Regions from separate parts of the Neorhizobium sp. T25_13 genome, predicted to be linked through region 1. Evidence: predicted binding sites of a transcription regulator. Region 1 holds the regulator's gene; the other holds the start of a gene.
The links. Region 1 encodes PhoB, which activates phosphate uptake and scavenging genes when phosphate is short. Its sites were predicted from a motif close to TGTCATNNANCTGTCAT; they were not measured.
Positions count from the first base shown of each region.

Region 2: the regulator PhoB is predicted to act here: its motif matches at 2,061-2,077, upstream of C5J22_RS29420 (DUF2794 domain-containing protein).

Region 1 covers NZ_PVBI01000002.1:407,788-410,960, forward strand. Annotated here, with positions in the region: gene pstB (phosphate ABC transporter ATP-binding protein PstB) at 1-667, shown strand, start outside; gene phoU (phosphate signaling complex protein PhoU) at 711-1,424, shown strand; gene phoB (phosphate regulon transcriptional regulator PhoB) at 1,446-2,129, shown strand; gene C5J22_RS05525 (winged helix-turn-helix domain-containing protein) at 2,144-2,830, shown strand; gene C5J22_RS31910 (hypothetical protein) at 3,084-3,173, opposite strand, start outside.
Region 2 covers NZ_PVBI01000024.1:34,197-37,369, reverse strand. Annotated here, with positions in the region: gene C5J22_RS29430 (sulfite exporter TauE/SafE family protein) at 122-859, shown strand; gene C5J22_RS29425 (thioredoxin family protein) at 1,055-1,804, shown strand; gene C5J22_RS29420 (DUF2794 domain-containing protein) at 2,098-2,487, shown strand; gene C5J22_RS29415 (GNAT family N-acetyltransferase) at 2,497-3,054, opposite strand; gene C5J22_RS29410 (Bax inhibitor-1/YccA family protein) at 3,164-3,173, opposite strand, start outside.

The DNA of each region.
Region 1 (3,173 bases):
GGTCACGGCTTTCATCGGTCCGTCCGGCTGCGGCAAGTCGACCTTCCTGCGCTGCCTCAACCGCATGAACGACACGATTTCGATCTGCCGCGTGGAAGGGCATATCTCGATCGACGGTGAAAACATCTATGATCCCCAGGTGGACCCGGTGCAGTTGCGCGCCAAGGTCGGCATGGTGTTCCAGAAACCGAACCCGTTCCCCAAATCGATCTATGAAAATGTCGCCTACGGCCCGCGCATCCACGGCCTGGCGCGCTCCAAGGCGGATCTGGACGAAATCGTCACGTCATCGCTGCAGAAGGCCGGCCTGTGGAACGAGGTAAAGGATCGCCTCGACAGCCCCGGTACCGGCCTGTCCGGCGGCCAGCAGCAGCGCCTGTGCATAGCACGCGCCGTGGCGGTCAGCCCCGAAGTCATCCTGATGGACGAGCCCTGTTCGGCTCTCGACCCGATCGCCACCGCCAAGGTGGAGGAACTCATCCACGAACTCCGTACAAATTTCACCATCGTGATCGTGACGCACTCGATGCAGCAGGCTGCCCGCGTCTCGCAACGCACGGCCATGTTCCACCTGGGTTATCTGGTGGAGGAGAATGATACGGACAAGATGTTCACCAATCCGGACGACCAGCGCACGCAGGACTACATCATGGGTCGCTTCGGCTGATACGCCCGTCTTTGCAGTCGTCACTCTCATCAGGAAGCTAAACATGTCTTCTTCCCATATATTGTCGGCCTATGACGACGAACTGAAATACCTCGGTCGCCGGATCTCCGAAATGGGCGGTCTCGCCGAGCAGATGTGCTCGGACGCCGTACGTGCGCTGGTCAATTCCGACGCCGCACTCGCCCAGAAGGTCATCTCCGACGACGTGATCCTCGATCACGCCGAGCGCGAGATCGGCGACAAGGCGATCATCACGATCGCCCGCCGCCAGCCGGTTGCGGCCGACCTTCGCGAGATCGTCGGTTCGCTGCGCATCGCCTCCGATCTGGAGCGCGTCGGCGACCTCGGCAAGAACACCGCCAAGCGCGTCATCGCGGTTCAGGGCACCGGCGTTCCGCGCAAGCTCGCCCGCGGCCTCGAACATCTCTCCGATCTCGCCCTCGTCCAGCTCAAGGACGTCCTCGACGTCTATGCGACGCGTTCGGCGGAAAAGGCCGAGGCGATCCGCAGCCGCGACGAGGAAATCGACGCGATGTACACCTCGCTGTTCCGCGAACTCCTCACCTACATGATGGAGGATCCGCGCAACATCACCACCTGCACGCATCTTCTGTTCTGCGCCAAGAACATCGAGCGTATCGGCGACCACGCCACCAACATCGCCGAGACCATCTACTACATGACGACGGGCGCCCAGCCGGAAGGCGATCGTCCGAAGGACGACTCGTCGAACACGCTCGGCGCGATCACCGAATAGAACTGACGGAGCAGACCAAGAATGCTGCCGAAAATCGCTGTCGTAGAAGACGAAGAAGCGCTGAGCGTGCTTCTTCGTTACAATCTGGAAGCCGAGGGTTATGAGGTCGATACCGTTTTGCGGGGCGACGAGGCCGAAATTCGGCTTCAGGAGCGGGTACCGGACCTTTTGATCCTGGACTGGATGCTGCCCGGCGTTTCCGGCATCGAACTCTGCCGCCGGCTGCGCATGCGCCCGGAAACCGAGCGCCTGCCGATCATCATGCTGACGGCCCGCGGCGAGGAGAGCGAACGTGTTCGCGGCCTCGCCACCGGCGCCGACGACTATGTGGTAAAACCCTTCTCGACGCCGGAACTGATGGCCCGCGTCAAGGCCATGCTGCGCCGGGCCCGTCCCGAGGTGCTCTCCAGCGTTCTCCGCTGCGGCGATATCGAACTCGATCGGGAAACCCATCGCGTTCACCGCAAGAGCCGCGAGGTGCGCCTTGGCCCGACCGAATTCCGCCTGCTCGAATTCCTGATGGCGGCGCCGGGGCGGGTCTTCTCCCGCTCGCAGCTTCTGGACGGCGTCTGGGGCCACGACATCTACGTCGACGAGCGTACGGTCGACGTCCATGTGGGAAGACTTCGCAAGGCACTCAACTTCTCCAACATGCAGGATGTCATCCGCACCGTTCGCGGTGCCGGATACTCCATGGAAACATAGTTGGTGGCCACGAGATGAGCGCGCGGGTCCTGTTGGTCGACGACGACGAGTCGTTCCGCCTGATATTGCAGAAAGCCCTCGTGGCCGACAGCTTCGTCGTATCGATGCTGGCAAGTGGAGCCGAGATCTCAAATCGCTTGAAAGCCGTTCCGCCGGATATCCTGGTCATGAGTTCGGACCTTCCGGGCGTGCGAGGTCTCGAGGTATGCCGCGAGGTGCGTCTCGATCCCGTCCTGTCGCGCCTTCCGATCATCCTCCTCGTGCCGTCGGGTGGCGAAGGCCTTCACCTCATAGCACTCGCGGCGGGTGCCGACGATTGCCTCATGAAGCCATTTTCCCCGGTCGAGCTCGTCGTCCGTGTGAAGAACCTGCTGAGGCGCGTCAATCCCGCCCTCCTGGACCACATGCTCAAGGTCGGCGATCTCACGCTCGACCGGGAAGCCCATCGAGTTCACCGGCAGAAACGTGAGGTCAAGCTCGGGCCTAAGGAGTTCAAGCTCCTTGAATTCCTGATGCGGACACCGGGCAAGGTCTATTCTCGGACTGAGCTGAAGGCATCCCTCTGGGGCGACGACACGACCGTCGACGAGCGGGCGATCGACGTCCATATCGGCCGGTTGCGAAAAGTCATCAGCCTTGGCAAATCCGACAATGTGATCCGGACCGTGCGCGGCGCCGGATACGCATTGGGCGATTTCTGACGCCGTCCGCTTGGCCCGGGCTAACTTTTGTCCTGACCGGCTCATGGCGAGCCGGTGGCTCACTGCCATGGAGGCTGGCGGGTTTGCTGTTGGCACCGGCGTTGGACCCCTCTCTTGGAATTTCTAACACTTAGCTGAAGCTAAGATGTTGAAATTCCATTCTCCCCCGCTAGGGGGGAGATAGGGCGGCGTGCCACGGACTATTTAGAAGCCTTTCGCGGCAGTTACCGCGAAAGGTATTTAAGCACCGGAATTACTTCTTTTTGTTTGGCGCCTGCGTCAATGCAGACGCTGCCACCTTTTTTACGGCAGCAGGCGTTTTAGGATTGCTCAGCAGTTTGGA
Region 2 (3,173 bases), on a different contig from region 1:
AGTCCTTGGGCTGAAAGAGTCTCCCGACCCGATAGACATCGGGTCACTGGATTCCTGTGACAAGCACAGGAATGAGGGAGGTGGAGGCCCTCGATCCCAGCTGTCCCAAGGTCCCGCGCCCTTGACCGTCGTCATCCTCATCGGAATGGCCGTCACCGTTTTCCTGACATCGCTGCTTTCGGGAATTTTCGGCATGGCGGGCGGGCTGATCCTGCTCTGGGTGCTGCTTTTCCTCTTTCCCGTCAGTACCGCGATCGCCATCCACGGCGTCATCCAGATGGTCTCGAACGGGTCGCGTGCCTGGTTCTCGCGCGCCTATATCGACTACCGCATTCTCGGCATTCTGGGCCTGGGCCTGGTCATCTCGAGCATCATCCTGCTGATCGTCGACTATCAGCCGGACCTGATCGTCGTGTCGATCGCCATCGGGCTGATGCCGATCCTGGTCTGGATGCCGGTATCGAAGCTGCGGCTCGATGCTTCGAAGCCGCTGCATGCATTGGCCTGCGGGTTGATCGCCGGCGCGTTGACGGTCGGCGTCGGCGTATCGGGGCCGACGATCGATATCTTCTTCATCCGCACGACGATGGACCGGCGCAAGGTGATCGCCACCAAGGCGGCGGTACAGGTCGCCTCGCATGCCACGAAGGTGGTGTTCTACTGGAATGCGGCCTCGGAACTGCCGACCACCGAATGGATTGCGGTGCTGGTCGCGGCGCCGATCGCGATCCTCGGGGCGCGGGCCGGCAACGACATATTGCAGAAGATGACCGACCAGAATTTCCGCGCCTGGACGCGCTGGATCGTCACCGGCGTGGGTGCCGTTTATTTTACTCAGGGCCTGCTCAAACTGATTTGACCTCGGCGCGTTTTTCGCGAAGTTTGACATCCAGCGAAACGCATTCGGAAACCGATCAATTATCCGGTCTTCACCCCTTCGTGACTTTCTCTTGAGGGTGCCCGGTGGTTACTTTCCGCCATCCCTTGCGTTAGGCCCTTGATCGCCGCGAGCAATCGTGGATAACAGTTACCCTGATAAAAAGGTCTGCCACCCATGCCCTTTCGTTTTCGCTCCGTACTCCTTGTTGCGGGCCTGTTTTATGCGGGCGCTGCATTTGCGGGAGAGGTCAGGGCGCCGAAGGGCGTGATCGAACTTTTTACCTCCCAAGGCTGCTCCTCCTGCCCGCCTGCCGACGGCGCTCTGGGTGAGCTGGTGGCGCAGGGAGACATGGTCGTGCTTTCCTACCACGTCGATTACTGGAACTATCTCGGCTGGACCGACACGCTGAGCTCCAGGGAAAATACCGAGCGGCAATATGGCTATGCCAAGACGCTGGGGCGGAGCGGCGTCTATACCCCGCAGGCCGTCATCAACGGCCGCGATCACGTCAAGGGCACCGACCTCACGATCATCAACGACAAGGTGAAGGCACTCGGCCAAACCGGCAAGGGGCTCGACGTCCCGGTCACCGCGGCGATGCGCGGCGACGAAATCGAGATCGAGATCGGTGGCGGCAAGGGGCAGGCGGACGTCGTCGTCGCCTATTTCACCAAGCGCCAGCTGGTGGATGTTACCAAGGGTGAAAACAGCGGCAAGACGATGGAATATTGGCATGCCGTCTACGACGTGCAGTCGGTCGGCACCTGGAACGGTCAGAGCATGAAGCTGACCCTGCCGGGCAAACTTCTGGGCAAGTCGAAGAAGGATGGTTGCGCGATCCTACTGCAGACATCCGGCCCGGGCGGCGAGCCTGCGGCAATTCTCGGTGCGACCGTGCTGATGGCAGGCCGCAAAAAATACTGACCGCGGTCGCGGTTCCTGGCTTGCCGGATTGAGCGTGAACTGTTGTTGGCGGCCCGATCCAATAACATTGGGGGGCTGGGGGTAAGGGTCAATGCACCAGACCGGGCCATATGGCGCTGAAAACGGCGCCAACCAACGATGCCAATCTCGCTTCGAAATCGGGCACTCTTTTGTTCGAAATGGGGCAAGAATAAAATCGTGCGGTTCGTTTCCGGCAGGATTGCCAGGGTTGATTTTTGCCACCTCTCAGGCACACTGTCATATCTCTGACATTTGACGATTTGGGAGTCTTGATGACAGATCAGCCGGATTTGCCGGGGAGCCAGAGACCCCGGGACGCAGCCGTCGTCGTCGATCTCAGTGAATATCGGCAGAACCGCGATCCCGCGCCGGTCACCTTCCACCGGCGCGAACTGGATGCGATCTTGAGGATCTACGGCCGAATGGTCGGCGAGGGAGAGTGGAAGGACTACGCGATCGACCACCTCAAGGACCGAGCCGTGTTCTCCGTGTTCAAACGCTCCGGCGAAAGCCCGCTCTTCCGAATCGAGAAGAACCCGAAGCTCGCCGGCAAGCAGGGCGCTTACTCCGTGATGAACACCCATGGCATGATCATGAAGCGCGGCCATGAGCTGCCGCAGGTGCTGAAAGTGTTCGACAAGGTGCTGAAACTGATCGACTGAGGCGGCGCCCTATTCGGTAAACAGCGAGCCGGGATAGACGCCTGGATCCGGATCGGTTTCATTGCCTTCGCCGAGCGAGACCTGCATCAGCACCGTATCCTGCCACTTTCCGTGCTTGAAGCCGGTGCCCTTCAGGGTGCCCGTCAGTTCGAAGCCGAGGCCGCGATGGAGCGCCACGGAGGCGGGGCTTGCACCGCCGATGACGGCGACCATCTGGCGGAAACCCAGCGCCTCGCAGCGCACCAGCAGTTCCTTGAGCAGCGCCTTTCCGACGCCCTTGCCGCGCGCTTCCGGCGCCAGGTAGATCGAATCCTCGACCAGCCAGCGATAGGCGGGGCGGGTCCGGAAGGCGGATGCGTAGGCATAACCGAGCAGGGTGCCGTCTTCCTGTTCCGCTGCGATATAGGGGTAACCCTTGACCCGGATCGCCTCGAAACGGGTCGTCATCTCCGCCTGGTCGGGGGCCAGGATCTCATAGCTCGCGGTGCCGTTCAGCACGCTGTCGCGATAGATCTCGGTGATGGCGGGAAGATCGGCGGGGGAGGCGTCGCGGAGATGGAATGTCATTGAGATTTCAGGCCGTTGAAAGGGATCGCCAAGCCTATGCCGTGGCGCGAGGCCGAGCAATAAAAAAGGCGGCCCGGAGGCCGCCTTTTCCTATTCGAATTCCTCGAGATCAGTTGTTC